Methylococcus capsulatus: one gene and its partners. The protein of the gene in region 2 interacts with the protein of the main gene of each other region in a pairwise test. Links are inferred from orthologs where the notes say so. Each region holds a gene or a part of one and is shown on either strand. Other genes may lie near its edges. The genes, in order: uvrD, lpdA and odhB.

Region 1 (6,344 bases), 1.2 Mb from region 2 along the record:
TCGACGCGCCGTGTCTTCGTGGATCGGCATCAGTCTTTCCGGTGGAACCGGGGTCGGGGCTGTGGCAATCGCCCCGGTTTGTGTGGGATATCACCTGATTTGCCGTCGCTGAGAGAGGCCATGGTTGTTTCGACGACGTGCATGCCGTCCAGGAAGTTCGGGGGGGACCTCATCCACTTCGCGCGGGACGCTTACGGTTCGATCGAGGTGGTCGATACGTTCGGTGTACGGACCTTGCATTTCGGTACACCGGCGCGGCAAAGCGCCATGTGTCTACAGGAACCGGACCGGGTCGAGCTGCCTTATGTGCGGGCGATGCTGAGCGCCTTACTGTTCCATCCCCAGCCTTCCGACGTTCTGTTGCTCGGGCTCGGTGGCGGTTCGCTGGCGAAGGCATTGTTCCAGCACTTTCCGGCCTGTCAGATCGACGTGGTGGAGCGGCGCGGGGTGGTCGTCGAGATTGCCCACCGGTTCTTCGGACTGCCGTTGCACCCGCGGTTATCCGTCACGGTCGGTGACGCTGGGGAATTCGTCAAACAGGCGGGGAGGCTTGCCGCCTACGATCTCATTCTCGCTGATCTGTTCGACGGGGAGGGCATGGCCTCGCCGGTGGCGGAGGAGTCGTTCTATTTCGGCTGCGCGGGTATGCTACGGCCGGCCGGCGTGTTCGGCATCAATCTCTGGGGTTCGCAGACCGCAGCTTGCAACCGGGCTCTGGATATGATGAGAAAAGCCTTTGACGGGCCGGCATTCCGGCTGGCGGTTCCGGGGCGGGGTAACCTGATCGGGTTTTCGCTCGCCTCCGAACCGAAGCGGGCGGCCATGGATGCGATGGAACAACGGGCACGCCGGCTCGAGACGAGGCTGGGCATCGAATTCAGCCGTTTTCTATGGGCCTTGAAAGCTGCGGGCCGGGCGTTTCCCAAGTCGGAGTCCAGGACACGGGGCGGCTGACTCAGTCCATTGCCGCGCCGGCGAGGCGTAAGCCGTCTTCGTTGAAATCCAGGACGGTCAGCTCGCCCTCGGCATCGGTGATTTCCGCGCGCCTGAGTTTGCCATTCCGGTGATAGGCATAGCGGTGCTCCATCTCGACCTCGCCGTAAACCATCTTCTGCAGGCCGACCAGGCGGTCCTGGTCGTCGAAAAACCCTTGAAAATAGGTGTTTCTGTGGCTGAGCTGTTCCGGTTCGAGTTCGGTCGTCAACTTGAGAGGGAGGTTCACACCGCTGTAAGTCAGGAAGAACCGGCAGGTGGCGGCGATCGCTTCGGACATGGTTGCACCCAGGGCTTTATTCGTGGAGCGACGATGATGGCATAAGTGTGGGCTGGCGTGGAATGGCGGGAACTGCGTGAAAAGACTTGCTTGTTTCCGGGTTTTGACCTGCCGTATCCGGAGCGGAACCGGTTCGTAGTCCTCAAACCGTGCAAATCATGGGCTGGCTTTGTTGGCATCGGTCTTGCTAGATAGCTGGCGCATAACCTCACTTTTGGCCTGGCGGCAGAGTGTCTTTGAACTGAAGAACTGTCATGGATGCGCCACTTTCCGCCAGCTTTTTTTGTGGGTGCGTTCAGATTGGTTCCAGGTTGGCGTAGGCCAGCATCAGCCATTTGGCGCCCACCTCCGCGAAATTGACATGGACCCGCGCCTGGGCTCCGTCGCCCTCTTGTTGCAAAATCACGCCCTCGCCGAACTTGCCGTGGCGGACCCGCTGGCCCAACCTGAATCCCCCGCGAGCGCCTGCGCCGGGCATGGCCGACGTATCGGCCGACTGCATCGCGGATGCGACAGGCCGGCTGACCCCGCCCTTCATCCGGACCTCTTCCAGACAGTCTGGCGGCAGTTCCCGCAGGAAACGGGATCGCCGCGGATAGGTCTCCTTGCCGTAGAGCCGCCGGCACTCGGCGTGGGTGATATAGAGCTTGCGCCGCGCCCGGGTGATACCGACGTAGCAGAGGCGGCGTTCTTCTTCGAGGCGGGCGGGGTCTTCCAGCGACTGCAGGCTGGGAAACAAGCCTTCCTCCAGGCCGACCAGGAACACCAGGTTGAATTCCAGGCCCTTGGCCGCATGCAGGGTCATGAGCTGGACGCAGTCCTCGCAACTTTCGCCCTGGTTCTCGCCGGCCTCCAGCGCCGCGTGGGCGAGGAATTGGTCGAGGCCACCCAGTTCGGGATCGATCAGCGGATCCAGCTCGAACTGGCGGGCGGCGCCGACCAGTTCCTCCAGATTTTCCACCCGGGCTTCCGCCTGCTCGCCTTTCTCCTTACGGTAATGTTCCAGTAAGCCGGAGCTTTTGACCGCGAGCTCTACCTGTTCCCACAGCGCCCGCCCCTGGGCCGCGGCGGCCATGGTTTCGACGAGATCCAGGAATCCGGCCAGGGCGCCTGCGGCCCGGGCGGGCAGCACGCCGTCGCCGATCAACTTCTCCGCGGCGGCCCACAACGACAGCTGCTCGAAGCGCGCCAGTTCGCGGACGAGGTCGAGGGTCTTGGCGCCGATGCCGCGGGTCGGAGTGTTGATGACCCGTTCGAAGCCGGGATCGTCGTGATGGTTGGCTATCAGCCGCAGGTAGGCGAGGGCGTCCTTGATCTCGGCGCGCTCGAAGAAACGCAGGCCGCCATAGACCCGGTAGGGGATGCCGAGGGCCAGCAGCTTTTCCTCGAACTGGCGCGACTGGGCGTTGGAACGGTACAGAATGGCCGCGTCGCTGCGCCTTCCGCCTTCCTCCACCCAGCGGCGGATCCGCTCGATCACGAAACAGGACTCGTCCTGCTCGTTGAAGGCGGCATAGACCGAGATCGGTTCCCCCCGGCCGCCTTCGGTCCACAGATTCTTGCCGAGCCGCCCCTCGTTCCGGGCGATCAGAGCATTGGCGGCGCTGAGGATGTTGCCGGTGGAGCGGTAGTTCTGCTCCAGGCGGATCATCCGGTGGCGCGGGTAGTCCCGCCGGAAACGGTGCAGGTTTTCGATCTTGGCGCCGCGCCAGCCGTAGATGGACTGGTCGTCATCGCCCACTACGCTGAGATTGTCGCGGTCCTGGGTCAATAACCGTAGCCAGGCGTACTGCACGCTGTTGGTGTCCTGGAATTCATCGACCAGCACGTGCTGGAAGCGTTCCTGATAGTGTGCGAGGGCGTCGGCGTTGTCGCGCAGGAATTCGTGGGTGCGCAGCAGCAGCTCGGCGAAATCCACCAGGCCGGAACGCTGGCACAGTTCCTCATAGGCGAGATAGATCCGCCGCATCTGCTGTTCGAACGGGTCGTAGGAGTCGGGCAGGTTCCTGGCCCGGCGGCCTTCATCCTTCTGGGTGTTGATGTACCACTGGATCTGGCGCGGCGGCCAGCGCGCCTCGTCCAGTTCCAGGGTTTTGAGCAGCCGGCGGATCAACCGGTACTGGTCGTCGGAATCGAGGATCTGGAAGCCCTCGGGCAGTCCGGCTTCGGGCGCATGGCGACGCAGGAAACGGTGCGCCAGGCCGTGGAAAGTGCCGACCCACAGGCCCTGAGTCGACAGCTCGAGCAGCGCTTCGATCCGCGCCTTCATCTCGTTCGCGGCCTTGTTGGTGAAAGTCACGGCGAGGATGGCATGCGGCGAGACGCCTTCGGCCCGAAGCAGCCAGGCGATGCGATGTACCAATACGCGGGTCTTGCCACTGCCTGCTCCGGCCAGCACCAGCAGCGAGCGGTCCGGTGCGGTGACGGCCTCACGCTGGGCTTCGTTCAGGGGAGCGATGATGTCGGTGATGTCCATGACGGGCATTTTACACCCGTCTTGCGCAATACCTGGGGAGCCTGCACAATCGAGAAGCTTTACCCCAGGGATATGGCCCAATGCGCCGTGCCCGTTTTCCTCGCCCGGCCCTCCCTCCGCAGAGGGCAAGGGTTTTCCCTTAAGCGACCGCACGTTCAAGAGGAGGTTATGACAATGGCTTTTGATTATAAGAAAATGCTAAAGCGTGAGCTCAACGTCGGCCTGAAAGATCGCCAGTACCGCATGATAGGCGGCGCCGTAGCGCTGCTGCTTTCAGTGTTCCTCGGGAATATCTTCCTGCTGCTGATCGGCATCGTCCTCGTGGCCACCGCACTCATGCGCTGGTGTCCGGTGTATTCCGGGCTCTCCAAGAGCACCGTCGATCCGAATGAACCGGCACCCGATAGCGGTTCCCATTCCGGCACCGAATCCCACTGATGGACAGCGGTCCTCCGGCGCAGGGATGCGCCCGGCTAGTCCTCGCGTCGGAACTGTCCTTCGAGGGTTCGGGCGCCGGAATCCGGTGAGTCCGGTGGCTGGAAATCCCGGAGCATGTGCTCGACGAGATAGGCCGCAATCAGCCGGCGCGATGCCGGCAGCAGCAGGATAAGGCTCGCCCCGTCGGACAGGAAGCCGGGTATCAGAAGAAGAATGCCGGCAATCAGGATCAGACCGCCTTCGATCATGTCCTGTGCAGGGATACGCCCGGCTTCCAGGCTTTGCTGGATGCGAGCGAAGGTTTTCAGTCCCTGGGTTTGCATGAGATAGGTTCCGGCCAGTGCTGCCGAGCCGAGCAGCAGAAGGGTCGGCAGAAAACCGAGCACGCTGCCGACACGGATCAAGACGTAAATTTCTGCGATCGGCAGCAGCAGTAGCGCCAGGATGGCGAGTTTCAACGGATTCATCGATACGGGTTTCTGTAAACTTTAAACAACGGGCGCACTTTTTCCCATGACATCGGTCTACTGTCTAGTCGTTTGCAGCTGTCCGGATGAGGAAACCGCCGGTGTTTTGGCGGAAGGGTTGGTCGAAGGGAGACTGGCGGCCTGCGTGAACATTGTCTCCGGGGTACGGTCGGTCTACCGGTGGCAGGGTGTTCTCGAGAAATCGGCGGAATGTCTTCTGTTTGCCAAGACTCGGGCGTCCCGTCAGGTGGAACTGCAGACCTGGTTGAGGGCGCGGCATCCTTATGAACTTCCAGAAATCATCGCGATCCCCATCCAAAGCGGATTGCCGGAATATCTCGAATGGGTCGGAACATGCGTGACGCCGTGAGATGGATCGGCCTGCTCCTGGTTTTTGGGCTGGCCAGTGCGCCTGTGCTCGCCGTAGACGGCCGTGACCTCCTGTCGCCGGAGCGGGCGTTCCCGGTAACTGCTCGGCAGTCCGGCGCCGGCATGGTTTCGCTGGCGTGGGACATCGCCGACGGCTATTACCTCTACCGGAGCAAATTCAAGTTCGCATCGCGCACCCCAGGTGTCCGCCTCGGCGAGCCGGTCTTTCCGGCAGGCTACAAGAAGCAGGACGCATTTTTCGGCGAAGTCGAAACTTACCGGGGACATGTCGAGGTCCAGCTACCTCTCGTTGCGGAATCCGCACTGCCGGAGTCGCTGGAACTGGAGGTGACGGTGCAGGGCTGTGCCGATGCCGGTGTCTGCTTCCCACCGTACCAGCGGCGGATCGGGGTGACAACCGCTGCGATCGGCGGTGGTGGGGCGTTCACGCGGCTGGCCGGTGCGCTCCGGGGTATCGGCAGTGGGCCGGCGAACGGGGACTTGCTGCCGGCGGATCAAGCGTTCCGCTTTTTCGCCGAGGCGCCGACCGGCGACGTCCTCCGGCTGAGTTGGCAGATCGCGCCCGGTTATTACCTCTACCGCGAAAAATTCCGCATTGTCTTGCGCGATTCCGAGGGCGTCGCTCTGGGGGGCTATGCGTTCCCGCGCGGGGAGCCGAAGATCGACGAAGAGTTCGGCGCGGTGGAAATCTTCCATGGCGAGGTCGCCGTTGACATTCCCTTGGTCAGGACCGACAGCGGTCCTCGCACCCTCACCCTGGAGGCCGGCTTCCAAGGGTGCGCCGAGCGGGGCGTCTGCTACCCGCCGATGGCGAAGACGGTCGAGCTCGCCCTGCCGGCCGCTGCGGAAGGAAAAAGTGTCTCGGCGGTGGCCGGAGCGACCGTCATCACCGAGCAGGACCGCATTGCCGACGGGCTCTGGCGCGGTTCGCTCTGGCTCAACATGCTGAGTTTCCTCGGTTTCGGCGTCCTGCTCGCCTTCACCCCCTGCATTTTCCCGATGATCCCGATTCTTTCCGGCGTCATCGTCGGCCACGGTCATGCCATCACCACGCGCCGGGCGTTTTCGCTGTCGCTGGCCTATGTGCTCGCCCATGCCTTGGCTTACACCGGCTTCGGAGTTCTGGCCGCCCTGTTCGGTGCTAACCTCCAGGCCACATTGCAGAACCCATGGGCGATCGGAGCTTTCAGCGGCCTGTTCGTGGTGCTGGCGCTATCCATGTTCGGCTTCTACCAGCTTCAGCTCCCGATCGCCCTGCAGTCGCGGATCGCGGCGCTCAGTTCGCGGCAACAGGCGGGCA
Region 2 (6,373 bases):
TGTTGAACGGCCTCCTGCTGGGTTGCGGGCCCTTGCAGGCCATGTACATCATGGCTGCCGGCACCGGCAGCCCCAAGGAAGGTGCGGCGATTTTGCTATTCTTCGGTCTGGGAACGCTGTTGCCCCTGTTGGGCTTTGGCGTGTTTGCCAGCCTGCTGTCTCGCCGTGTCATGCATACTCTGGCGCACGTATCCGGTGTGCTGGTGATCGTCATGGGACTGATGATGGCCGAGCGGGGATTGAAAATGACCGGCTCGGGCTACGACTTCGGATCCCTGCTCGACTACTGGCGGCGTTATCCGCCCACCGCGGCGAGCCATGACCAAGGGCCGCACGGTGTCCCCACTGAATCCAACCCAGGACATCAAAGCCCATGAATCCAGCTCAAAAACGCATCCTCATCGTCGGCGGCGTGGCCGGGGGCGCCACCTGCGCGGCGCGGGCACGCCGGCTTTGCGAAACCTGCGAGATCGTCGTGTTCGAACGGGGACCGCATGTCTCGTTCGCCAATTGCGGATTGCCTTATTTCGTCGGCGACGTCATCCAGTCGGAGACCAATCTGCTGGTGGCCAGTCCCGCTCTGTTCGCGCATCGCTTCAACATCGAGGTCCATACCGAAACCGAGGTCATCCGCATTGATCGGCAAACCCGGACGATTGCAGTGCGTGACCTCAGAACGGACGCGATACGACAGGAGTCCTATGACGCGCTCGTCCTTGCGACCGGTGCCCAGCCGGTGCGTCCGCCCCTGCCGGGGATCGATCTGCCTGGCATCCATGTGCTGCGCACCATCCCGGACAGCCGCAAGATCAAGGCGGCGGTGGCCCATGCGCAGCGGGTGGTGCTGGTGGGCGGAGGGTTCATCGGCCTGGAAATGGCCGAAAACCTGGTCGGCCTGGGACTTCACGTCACCCTCCTGGAACTGGCCGACCAGGTATTGCCGCCGCTCGATCCGGAAATGGCCGCCTATGCCGCCGAAAGACTGAAAGCCCATGGGGTCAACCTCAGGCTGGGCGAGGGGGTCGAGTCCTTCGAGAAGTCTCCGGAGCATGGTTTGAACGTGCGCACCTCGAAGGGGGAAGCCCTCGCCACCGACCTGGTCATCCTGGGGATCGGCGTGCGCCCGGAATCGGGACTGGCCGCTGCCGCCGGTCTGGAATTGGGCGCCCTCGGCGGCATTCGCGTCGATGAATGGATGCGCACCAGCGATCCAGCCATCTGGGCCGTGGGCGACGTGGTCGAAGTGAAAAATCGGGTGACGGGGGAATGGCAGCTCGTCCCCCTGGCAGGCCCCGCCAACCGCCAGGGGCGGGTCGCGGCCACCGCCATTCTTCACCATTTCGCATGCAGCGACGGTACCCGATCTCCCCTGAAGTTCGATGGCGTGCTCGGAACCGCGGCGTGCGAAGTGTTCGGCCTCACCATCGCCTGCACCGGCGCGAGCGAGAAAGTGCTGCGGCGGGCCGGCATGGATTACGAAAAGGTCTACCTGCATCCCGGTCACCATGCGAGTTATTTTCCGGGTGCCAAGCCGATTCACATCAAACTGTTGTTCTCCAAAACGGATGGTCGGATCCTGGGCGCCCAAGCCGTCGGCGAGATCGATGTAGCCCGGCGCATCGACGTCATCGCCACGGCCATGATGCAGGAAGCCACCGTATTCGATCTGGAAAATTTGGAGCTTTGCTACGCGCCGCAGTTCGGCGCGGCCAAGGATCCGGTCAATTTGGCGGGCATGATCGCTGCCAATCATCTGCGGGGGGATCTGCCGCTCGCCGATTGGGAAGAATTGACGACCACCACGGCCCTCTTGCTGGATGTCCGTAGCGAGGCAGAGTTTGCCGGCGACCATATCCCCCATGCCCAGAACCTGCCGCTCGAAACCTTGCGCGAGCGGCTTCACGAACTGCCGCGGGATCGCGAAATCTGGCTGGTCTGCGGCGTCGGACAACGCGCCTATTACGCCTATCGCTTGCTGCAGCAGAAGGGTCTCAGAGTGAAGGTGTTGTCCGGCGGCATGCAAACCTACCGGGCCCGGCGTCGGGCGCGTGATTGATCTTGTTTGGTGATGGCTTCTTCCGCGGCGCGCATCTTCGCTGTGGCCGACGTGGTCGAAGCGAAGGCCTCACCCCGTACCTACCGACGCGGCGGTGGTCGAAGCCTGCCTGCGGCTGTTCTGGTTCCTGCAGGTCCGGCTCGCGGGTTTCGCCGTCACCGCCGGCGCGGCATACAGCACCTCGGCCTGGGCGAAAGCGGGATGTTCCATTGCCCACCGTTGGCCGGAACGATCATCCGCCACCCAGGGCAAGATCACGCCATCGTTCCCCATCGCCACGCGGGGCAAGCGGAATACAAGCATGCGACCTCCTTGCGATGCAGCTACAGGCCACGGGTTCTCGTGCCGCGCAGCCGCCGAGGCTTTCCGCCGTATCCCAGGCGACCTATTGCTTTTTCAGCGTTTACGGATGTAGAGATCGGTGATCGTGCCTTCGATCATTTCCGCCGCGAAGGCGAATGTTTCCGACAAGGTCGGATGGGGGTGGATGGTGAGGCCGATGTCTTCTGCGTCGGCGCCCATTTCCAAGGCCAGCACGGCTTCGGCGATGAGTTCGCCGGCATGGGGGCCGACGATGCCGGCGCCTATCACCCGTTTGGTGGTCTTGTCGCACAGCAGCTTGGTGGCACCTTCCTTGCGGCCGATGCCCAAGGCGCGACCGCTCGCGGCCCACGGGAACACGGCTTTTTCATATTCGATGCCCTGGGCTTTGGCCTGAGCTTCGGTGACACCCATCCAGGCCACTTCGGGATCGGTATAGGCCACCGATGGGATGGTCAGTGCCTGGAAGGCGGATGGTTTGCCGGCGATGACTTCGGCGGCCACCTTGGCTTCGTGGGTGGCCTTGTGGGCCAGCATGGGGTTGCCGACGATGTCGCCGATGGCATAGATATGCGGGACGTTGGTGCGCTGGTGCTCGTCGACCGGAATGAAGCCTTTGGCATCGACGTGGACACCGGCATTTTCCGCCCCGATCAGGTCGCTGTTAGGGGCGCGGCCCACCGCGACCAGCACGCGGTCGAACAAATCGGACTCGGGCGCACCTTCCCCTTCGAAGAACACCCTCAGGCCGTCGGTTTCGGGTTCGATCCGGCTGACGCGGGTCTTGAGATGGATGTTCTCGTACTGCTTCTTGATGTGTTGAAGCAGCGGACGTACCAGGTCGGCATCGCAGCCCGGGATCAGTTGGTCCATCAACTCCACCACGGTGATTCCGGCTCCCAGGGCGTGATAGACCGTGGCCATTTCCAGGCCGATGATCCCGCCGCCGACGATCAACAGGCGCTTGGGGATTTCGTGCAGCGCCAGGGCGTCGGTCGAATCCATCAGGCGCGGATCGTCGTTGGGAAAACCTGGAATCTTCACCGCCCGGGAGCCCACGGCGATGATGGCATGGTCGAAGCTGACTGTGACCGGGCCATCGGCCATTTCCACCTGCAGGCTATGGTCGCCGGCGAAGCGGCCGGTGCCCTGGACCACCGTCACCTTGCGCTGTTTGGCGAGTGCATCGAGCCCGCCGGTCAGAGTCTTGACGACCTTGTCTTTGAAGCTGCGGATCCGGTCCAGATCGAGGTCCGGGGCGCCGAAGCGGACGCCGAACTCGTTGGCTTCTTTGGCCTCGTGGATGATTTGAGCGATATGCAGCAAAGCCTTGGAGGGGATGCAGCCCACATTGAGACAGACGCCACCCAGGGTCGGATAGCGTTCGACCAGAACCACCTGCCTGCCCAGATCCGCCGCGCGGAAAGCCGCGGTGTAACCGCCAGGCCCACCGCCCAGCACCAGGACATCGGCGTGAATCGTCTTGGGTTCAGCCATCGAGAATATTCCTTCTTCAGTTAGAGCAGGACCCGCCGCATGTCGGCGAGCAGGCTGCTGACATGGGTGATGAAGCGGACGCCGTCGGCGCCGTCGATCACACGGTGATCGTAGGACAGCGACAAGGGCAGCATCAGCCGCGGGACGAACTGGCCGTCTTGGAACACCGGTCGCAACTGCGCCTTGGAGACACCCAGGATGGCGACCTCGGGGGCGTTGATGATCGGGGTGAAGGCGGTACCGCCGATGCCCCCCAGGCTGGAGACGGTGAAGGTGCCGCCCTGCAGATCGGCGGTGCGCAGCTTCTTGCTGCGGGCTTTGTCGCCGATGGCGGCGAGTTCGGCGGCGATGTCCCAGATGCCTTTGGTATCGGCGTCTCGGATTACCGGCACTACCAGGCCGTCCGGCGTGTCCACCGCAAAGCCCACATGGTAGTAGCTTTTCAGGATCAGCTCCTCGCCGTTGGGAGCGAGTGAGGCGTTGAAGCGCGGGAAGTCCTTCAGCGCGGCGACCGCGGCCTTGATGATGAATGGCAGCAGGGTCAGTTTGACATCGCGTTTGACCGATTCGGCCTTGAGAGCGGTACGGAAGGACTCCAACTCGGTGATGTCGGCCTCGTCATGCTGGGTGACGTGCGGGATAGTGAGCCAAGTGCGGTGGAGGTTGGCGGAAGAGAGCTTCTGGATTCGCGACAGCGGCTGGCGTTCGATTGGGCCGAACTGGGCGAAATCGATTTCCGGCATCTCCGGCACGGCAAAACCGCTGCCGCCCACCCGTTCTGCTTTCGCGACAGCTTGTTTCACGAAGGACTGGACGTCCGTTTTCAGGATGCGGCCTTTCGGGCCGGTGCCGCGGACTTTTGCTACGTCCACGCCGAGTTCGCGGGCGAAGCGACGCACGGCGGGGCTGGCGTGGGCCGGGCCCGCGCCTTCCTCGGCGACCGGCATCGGAGCCGGAGGAGCGGGCACCGACGCAGGGATTGCCTGGGTGTTGTTGCCCGCAGAGGGGGCGGCAGGGAGCGGTGCTGCGGCCGCAAGTGCCGCGGCAGGTTCGAGTGGAGCCGGTTCGGCAGGTGCGACCGCCGCGGACGCCGCCGCCTCCTCATCGGCCCGGAGCTGCAGAATGGGCGTCCCCATACTGACTTTGCTGCCGACGCTCACGTGCACTTCGGTGACGGTCCCGGAATAGGGCGAAGGAATCTCCATCGCCGCCTTGTCGCTCTCCAGGGTGATCAGCGAGTCGTTCGCCGCGACTTTGTCACCCGGCTTGACCAGTACTTCGATGATCTCGACGTCCTTGAAGTCGCCGATATCGGGGACGACGACGGTCTGTTCTTGGGCCATGTTGTTCTTATCCTCCTCAGCACCCAATGGGGTTGGCTTTGTCCGGATCGATGCCCCAGCGGGTCATCGCCTCGGACACCTTGGTTTTCTCGATGCCCCCTTCATCGGCCAGTGACTTCAAGGCCGTGAATGCGATGTAGTGGCTGTCCACCTCGAAGAACCGGCGCAACGCTGATCGACGATCGCTGCGGCCGAAGCCGTCCGTCCCCAGCACGGTGTAACGCCGGGGCACGAACTCCCGGATCAGGTCCGGATAGGCTTTGACGTAGTCTGTGGCGGCGACGATGGGGCCGCCGGTTGCGGCCAGGCACTGTTCGACATAGCTGGTCTTCTGCGGCTGTTCCGGATGCAGTAGGTTCCAGCGCGAGACTTCCATGCCATCGCGGCGCAACTGGTTGAAGCTGGTGGCGCTCCAAATGCCGGCCTTGATGCCGTAATCGGCTTCCAGCAATTCCGCGGCCTTGATGACTTCGCGCAGAATGGTGCCGCTCCCGAGGAGCTGCACCTTTTCATCCGCGCCGGCATCGCGGAACTTGTACAAGCCTTTGATGATCCCGTTCTCGACCCCTTCCGGCAGGGCGGGATGGGTGTAGTTCTCGTTCATCACCGTGATGTAGTAGAAGACGTTTTCGCCTTCCTGATACATCCGGCGCAGACCATCGTGGACGATGATCGCCAGCTCGTAGGCGAAGGTCGGATCATAGGTGATGCAGTTGGGGATGGCGCCCATGATCAGGTGGCTGTGGCCGTCCTGGTGTTGCAGACCTTCGCCGGCCAGCGTAGTGCGGCCGGCGGTGCCGCCCATGAGGAAGCCGCGGGCCTGCATGTCGCCCGCCGCCCACATCAGGTCACCGACGCGCTGGAAGCCGAACATCGAGTAGTAGATGTAGAACGGGATCATTTGCACATTGTGGTTGCTGAACGCCGTACCGGCGGCGATCCAGTCGCACATTGCACCGGCTTCGCAGATACCTTCCTCCAGGATCTGCCCGGATTTGTCTTCCCGGTAGAACATCACGGTATCGGCATCCTGCGGCTCGTAGAGCTGACCGACGGAGGAATAGATGCCGTATTGCCGGAACAGGCCCTCCATGCCGAAAGTGCGGGCCTCGTCGGGGACGATCGGCACCACGTAGCGGCCCAGCGCCTTGTCGCG
Region 3 (6,428 bases), 2.4 Mb from region 2 along the record:
GGTAGTTTGCCGGCAAAAGCGGGGCGCGACCCTCGCCCTCCGCGGGGTCTTCATGTCAATCGCAGGCCGGTCTCCGGGCTGATGAGCGGCGTGACGCCGGGCGGTGTTCTGCCTTCCCGCGCATGCGCGCAGTGGCATAAAGAATCCGCCTCGGAACGTTTGATACGTTCCGGCTCAATCACCGTTGCGGGGGCAGCGCCGGATTGGGATAAGGTATCCGCACCGGCTTCCCGTTTCACCGACCGGCTAGTCCGCCGGTCGACACCTGTGAAGGGCGCGGATTGTAGCGGATGGAAGCCGGAACGCCAATGTTCAATAATTGAATTTTTTTTAGATTTCGACGGAGACACGGCTATGGGTTGGGACCGAGAAAGCTTCAGGAAGCCGACGGAGGAAGAGATCAAAGAACGGCTGAGCGAGGAACAGTACGCGATCTGCCGGGGAAACGGCACCGAACGACCATTTGCCAATCCGTACTGGGACAACCATCGGGAAGGCATCTACGTGGACATCGTGTCGGGTGAGCCGTTGTTCAGCTCGATCGATAAATTCGATTCGGGAACGGGCTGGCCGAGTTTCACCCGGCCGCTGGAGCCCGATCACATCGTCACGTTGAGCGACCATTCCCACCTGATGGTCCGGACCGAAGTGCGCAGCAGATATGGAGACTCCCATCTGGGACACGTCTTCGATGATGGGCCGGCGCCGACAGGCAAGCGCTATTGCATCAATTCCGGCGCTTTGCGCTTCATCCCCAAAGAGGAACTGGCGGAGGCCGGATATGAGGAGTATCTGAAACTGTTCGATTGATGGAGACCGTGGAAGGCAATAGAACGGAGAAGGAGGAAGGACGTTTGGTCATCAGTAAAGTCAAAGGTCTCAGCAAGTCCACACGGATCATGCTGGCCGAGCACGGGATTTTTTCGGTCGAGGAGCTTGCCGATGCCGACGTCGGCCGGCTCACCAAGATTCCAGGCCTGAGCCGGCAGAAAGCCCAGCGTATGGTCAGGGCCGCCAAATTCATGGTGGGTGACATGGGAAAAGGGCGCGAAGAATCGGCCGCCGCCACGGGTCTGGCCGGGGTGGGGGAGCTTTCCGCGGAGGACGTCGGCCTGGACGATTCACGAGGCTTCCTGAACCGGGAACTCAGCCTGCTGGAGTTCAACCGCCGGGTACTGGAGCAGGCCAAGGATGGACGGACGCCACTGCTGGAACGGCTCAATTTCCTGAGCATCGCCTGTTCCAATATGGATGAGTTCTTCGAAATCAGGGTCGCCGGCCTGCTGCAAAAATCAGAACTCGGGGCGGCGCACACTGAGCCGGACAACATGACGCCGCAGGAAGTTCTTGCCGCTATCAGCGAACGCGCCCACGAACTGGTCGCTGAGCAGTACCGCGTGCTCAATCAGGAGTTACTGCCCGCGCTGGAAGCCGAAGGCATCCGCTTCATCCGCCGTTCCGACTGGACCGATGCCCAGCACAAATGGCTGCGGCGGTACTTCGAGGAGGAGTTGGCGCCGATTCTCAGTCCGATCGGGCTGGATCCGACCCATCCGTTCCCACGTCCCCTCAACAAAGCCCTGAATTTCATCATCTCCCTCGCCGGGAAGGATGCCTTCGGTCGCAACATCCATCTCGCCATCCTGCAGGCGCCGCGGGCGCTACCGCGCATCATCCAATTGCCGAAGAGCGTGACCGGCGGTAGGCTGCACGACTTCGTGTTCCTCTCGTCCATCATTCATGCCTTTGTCGACGACCTTTTTCACGGCATGAAGGTGAAAGGGTGCTATCAGTTCCGGGTGACCCGCAACAGCGATCTGTTTCTGGACGAGGAAGAAATCGATGATCTGCTGCAGGCGGTCGAAGGCGAACTGGCGAGCCGTAACTACGGCGACGAGGTACGGCTGGAGGTGGCCGACAACTGCCCGGACGCAGTTGTCGAGTTCCTGCTGAGCCAGTTCGGCCTCGGCGAGGACCGCCTTTATCGGGTGGACGGGCCGGTCAATCTGAGCCGGGCCCGCGAGATCTATGATCTGGTCGACCGGCCGGACCTCAAATATCCGCCCTTCACGCCGGGGTGGCCAGCGCAGCTCACGGGGCACCAGGATTTCTTCGAGGTCTTGCGCCGGCAGGATATCCTGCTGCACCATCCTTACGAGTCATTCATCCCTGTCATTGATCTGCTGCGTCAGGCCGCCGACGATCCGCAGGTGGTCGCTATCAAGCAGACGCTCTACCGCACCGGACCGGATTCGCCCATCGTCGATGCGCTGGCGCGGGCCGCTCGGGCCGGCAAGGAAGTGACCGCCGTGGTGGAACTCCTGGCACGGTTCGACGAACGCGCCAACATTTCGCTTGCCACCCGCCTGCAGGAGGCCGGCGTACAGGTGGTCTACGGCATCGTCGGCTACAAGACCCATGCCAAGATCCTGCTGATCCTGCGCAGGGAAGGGCGGACGCTGCGGTACTACACCCACCTGGGTACCGGCAATTACCATCCCCGCACCGCCCGGATGTACACCGATTATGGCCTGATGACTTCCGACAAGGCGCTGGGTGAGGACGTGCAGCGGGTATTCGTTCAGCTCACCAGCCTGGGCAAGATGGGCAAGCTGCACAAGCTGTTGCAGTCGCCGTTCACCCTCCACAAGACCCTGATCCGCAAGATCGAGCGGGAAATCGAGCATGCGAAGGAGGGAAGACCGGCGAGGATCGTCATCAAGATCAATTCTCTGGTCGAGCCCAAGCTGATTCGTGCGCTTTACCGCGCCTCGTGCGCGGGGGTGCAGGTCAAACTGATCGTGCGCGGCGTCTGCTGCTTACGGCCTGGCATTCCTGGTGTTTCGGAGAACATCGAGGTGCGCTCCATCGTCGGACGGTTCCTCGAACATAGCCGTGTGTACTGCTTCGAGAACGGCGGGGAGCCCGAGATCTATGCGGCCAGCGCGGATTTCATGGCGCGCAACATGTTCCGCCGGGTGGAAACCTGCTTTCCCATCGAAAACAAGAAGTTGGCCGAGCGGGTACGCAATGATCTGGAGCTTTATTTGAAAGACGATTGCCACTCCTGGCAACTGTGTGCGGACGGAAGCTATCAGCGGCTGCCCGACGTCCACCATTGCGATGCCCAGGCGGAACTGCTGGAGGCGCTCAAGAAAGCCGTGTGACGGGCCGGCGGGGCTGGCATCCTTCCTGGGCTCACACTTCGAGCAAGAGGCGGATGGGATCTTCGAGCAGTTCCTTGACGGTAAAAAGGAAGGAGACCGCATCACGGCCGTCGATGAGACGGTGGTCATAGGACAGTGCCAGATAGATCATGGGCCGGATCACGATCTGGCCGTCTTCCACCACCGGCCGTTCCTTGATGGCGTGCATGCCGAGGATAGCGCTCTGCGGTGGGTTGAGGATCGGCGTCGAAAGCATGGAACCGAAGATGCCGCCGTTGGTGATGGTGAAGGTTCCGCCGCTGAGTTCGTCCAGGCTCAGCTTGCCGCTGCGCGCTTTCTGGCCGAATTCGGCGATCGCTTTCTCGATCCCGGCGAAACCGGCCTGGTCGGCATCGCGCAGGATCGGCACGACCAGCCCGCGGTCCGTGGAAACGGCGATGCCGATGTCGTAATAGTCATGGTAGACGATTTCCTCGCCTTCAAGGGAAGCATTAACGATGGGAAATCGGCGCAGCGCTTCCACCGAAGCCTTGACGAAGAACGACATGAAGCCGAGTTTGATGCCATGCTGCTGCTCGAAGCGGGCCTTGTGTGCGTTGCGGATGTCGAACACCTTCTGCAGACTGACCTCGTTGAAGGTGGTCAGGGTGGCGGTCCGGTGCTGGGCTTCCAGCATGCGCTCGGCGATCCTGGCGCGCAGTCGGCTCATGGGTACCCGGCGTTCGCTTCGCCCGCCGGGCGGCAGGCGTACCTTCTCTGCAGCGGGTTTGGTTTCCAAGAAATCCAGCACATCCTGTTTGGTCAGCCGTCCGTCACGTCCACTGGCCGGAATCAGCGCCGGATCGAGGGCATGTTCAGCAACCAAGCGGCGTACCGCCGGGCTCAGCACCGCTGCCGGTTTGTCCGTCGCCCTGGCGGCGGCGGGTGTGGCGGGCCGAACCGCCGTGTCGATCACGGCGATCGGCTGGCCGCTGACCACGACATCGCCCTTGCCGCCCCGCAGTTCGACCACCACCCCGTCCTCCGGGGCCGGAACTTCCAACACCACTTTGTCGGTTTCGAGGTCGACCAGGTTTTCGCCCTTGCCCACCGTCTCGCCGACGTTCTTGTGCCAGTCCAGCAGTGTGGCGTCGCTGACCGACTCAGGCAGAGGAGGAACACTGATTTCGATGCGCATGGGCTATTTCCGTCGTCGCAGTGGGAGAGACAGGAAGAACGAGGGCACGTTCCACCAGCATTTTCTGCTGTTCGATATGCTGGCGGAAATGGCCGACCGCCGGCGCGGCGGACATCGGCGGACCGGCATAGCCGATGTCGAAGGAACGGTCCAGAATGCCGGGGAAACGGTGTTTGATTTGATGCCAGGCACCTTGGTTTTCCGGCTCCTCCTGGCACCAGATCAGTTCCTGCAGATTGGGATAGCGTTCCAGCATGGCCAGAAAGTCCTTTCGCGGGAACGGATAAAGCTGCTCGATGCGGACCAGGGCGACATGGTTCAGCTGGTACCGCCGCCGGGTTTCCAGCAGGTCGTAATAGACCTTGCCAGCGCACAGCACGAGGCGGGTGATCCGGGCCGGTTCATGGCGGTCGGTCTCGTCGATCACGCAGCGGAAGCTACCTTGGGCGAACTCGGAGAGGCTGGAGGTGGCCAGCTTGTGGCGTAGCAGGCTCTTGGGTGTCAGCACGATCAGCGGCCTGCGGTACGGACGCAGCAGCTGGCGCCGCAGGAGGTGGAAAATCTGAGCTGGGGTGGTCGGCACACAGACCTGCATATTGTCGCCGGCGCAGAGCTGGAGATAGCGTTCCAGACGGGCCGAGGAATGTTCGGGACCTTGTCCTTCGTAGCCATGTGGTAGCAGCAGGGTCAGCCCGCTCAGTCGGCCCCACTTGGTTTCTCCGGAGGAGATGAACTGGTCGATCACGACTTGGGCAGTATTGGCGAAGTCGCCGAACTGGGCTTCCCAGATCACCAGAGTGTCGGGTTCCGAGCTGCTGTAGCCGTATTCGAAGCCCAGTACACCCTCTTCGGACAACAGCGAATCGTAGATGTCGAATCTCCCCTGGCCGGCCTTCAGGTGTTGGAGCGGGGCGTAGACCTCTCCGGTACGCTGTTCGTGGATGATGGCATGGCGGTGGAAAAAAGTGCCGCGTCCGACGTCCTGGCCCGTCAGGCGGACATTGCGGCCTTCCCACAGCAGGGAGGCGTAAGCGAGGATCTCGCCGAATCCCCAGTCGGCGGGAAGTTCGCCGGCCGCCATCCGCCGGCGTGCGGCATGGATCGCTTCGACCCGGGCGTGTGCTTCGAAGCCGGCGGGCAGTGCCGTCATCCGTTCTGCTATGGCGACGAGGTCCGCCATCGGCAGGCCGGTTTCAGCCGCTGCAGTCCAGTCGGTACCCCGGTAGTGGTCCCATCGGGTCTTGACATAGCCGGCGGAGTCGCCGAGCAGCGGTCTGGACACGGGCTCGCCTCGGGCGAGAGCGTCCTGGTAATCCTGATCCATTCGCGCCGGCTCGTTCGGGGCGACGACGCCTTCAGCTATGAGCCGTTCAGCGTACAAGGCTCGGACCGGCGGATGTCGGCGGATGAAGCGGTACATCAAGGGCTGGGTGACCGCTGGTTCGTCCGCTTCATTGTGGCCATGGCGGCGGTAGCAAAGCAGGTCGATCACCACATCGCGGCGGAATTTCATGCGGTAGTCGACGGCCAGCCGGGTGACGTAAAGCACGGCCTCCGGATCGTCGCCGTTCACGTGGAACACCGGCGCCTGGACCATGTTGGCGACGTCGGTGCAGTACAGGGTGGAGCGGGCGTCGAAGGGATTGCTGGTGGTGAAGCCGATCTGGTTGTTGATAACGATGTGTATCGTGCCGCCGGTGGTATAGGCGCGGGTTTCGGCCATGTTGAGGGTTTCCATGACCACGCCCTGGCCGGCGAAGGCGGCATCGCCGTGAATGAGTACCGGCACCACGGCGGCCTCGGCATCGCCCGTGAGCCGGTCCTGGCGCGCCCGTACCGACCCTTCGACCACAGGGTCGATGATTTCCAGGTGCGAGGGATTGAACGCCAGGGTCAGATGGACCGGGCCGCCCGGACTCGCCACATCCGAGGAGAACCCCAGGTGGTACTTGACGTCGCCTGACTCTCCTTCCTGGCTCACGGTACCTTCGAATTCGCGAAACAGCAGTTCGGGTTTCTTGCCGAGGATGTTGATCAGGACGTTGAGGCGGCCACGGTGCGCCATGCCGAGCACGACTTCCCGT

The links.
Region 1: the proteins of lpdA (region 2) and uvrD interact in binary tests that used the Escherichia coli proteins (3 or more experiments, as listed by UniProt). The link is inferred for Methylococcus capsulatus from one-to-one orthologs.
Region 3: the proteins of lpdA (region 2) and odhB interact in binary tests that used the Escherichia coli proteins (3 or more experiments, as listed by UniProt). The link is inferred for Methylococcus capsulatus from one-to-one orthologs.

Annotation. Positions count from the first base shown.
Region 1 is NZ_CP104311.1:2,121,146-2,127,489, forward strand. Bases 1,160-4,075 are described here. They hold uvrD (DNA helicase II), read right to left. Parts: upstream 3,750-4,075; coding sequence 1,569-3,749; downstream 1,160-1,568. Other genes in these bases: N4J17_RS10540 (DUF6156 family protein), read right to left, coding at 1,160-1,273; N4J17_RS10550 (YgaP family membrane protein), read left to right, coding at 3,924-4,075. Also shown: N4J17_RS10535 (hypothetical protein), read left to right, coding at 142-954; more of N4J17_RS10540, read right to left, coding at 956-1,159; more of N4J17_RS10550, read left to right, coding at 4,076-4,187; N4J17_RS10555 (FxsA family protein), read right to left, coding at 4,223-4,654; divalent-cation tolerance protein CutA, read left to right, coding at 4,701-5,024; protein-disulfide reductase DsbD, read left to right, coding at 5,009-6,344. UniProt on the Escherichia coli protein: A helicase with DNA-dependent ATPase activity. Unwinds DNA duplexes with 3'-5' polarity. Translocates on single-stranded DNA with 3'-5' polarity. Initiates unwinding more efficiently from a nicked substrate than double-stranded DNA.
Region 2 is NZ_CP104311.1:872,519-878,891, reverse strand. Bases 1,664-4,608 are described here. They hold lpdA (dihydrolipoyl dehydrogenase), read right to left. Parts: upstream 3,875-4,608; coding sequence 2,453-3,874; downstream 1,664-2,452. Other genes in these bases: aceF (dihydrolipoyllysine-residue acetyltransferase), read right to left, coding at 3,895-4,608; N4J17_RS04205 (hypothetical protein), read right to left, coding at 2,126-2,359; N4J17_RS04210 (FAD-dependent oxidoreductase), read left to right, coding at 1,664-2,056. Outside these bases: N4J17_RS04215 (sulfite exporter TauE/SafE family protein), read left to right, coding at 1-377; more of N4J17_RS04210, read left to right, coding at 374-1,663; more of aceF, read right to left, coding at 4,609-5,217; aceE (pyruvate dehydrogenase (acetyl-transferring), homodimeric type), read right to left, coding at 5,234-6,373. UniProt on the Escherichia coli protein: Lipoamide dehydrogenase is a component of the glycine cleavage system as well as of the alpha-ketoacid dehydrogenase complexes.
Region 3 is NZ_CP104311.1:3,229,770-3,236,197, reverse strand. Bases 2,272-5,271 are described here. They hold odhB (2-oxoglutarate dehydrogenase complex dihydrolipoyllysine-residue succinyltransferase), read right to left. Parts: upstream 4,345-5,271; coding sequence 3,199-4,344; downstream 2,272-3,198. Other genes in these bases: N4J17_RS15590 (2-oxoglutarate dehydrogenase E1 component), read right to left, coding at 4,310-5,271; ppk1 (polyphosphate kinase 1), read left to right, coding at 2,272-3,167. In the rest of the region: peptide-methionine (R)-S-oxide reductase MsrB, read left to right, coding at 355-810; more of ppk1, read left to right, coding at 855-2,271; more of N4J17_RS15590, read right to left, coding at 5,272-6,428. UniProt on the Escherichia coli protein: E2 component of the 2-oxoglutarate dehydrogenase (OGDH) complex which catalyzes the second step in the conversion of 2-oxoglutarate to succinyl-CoA and CO(2).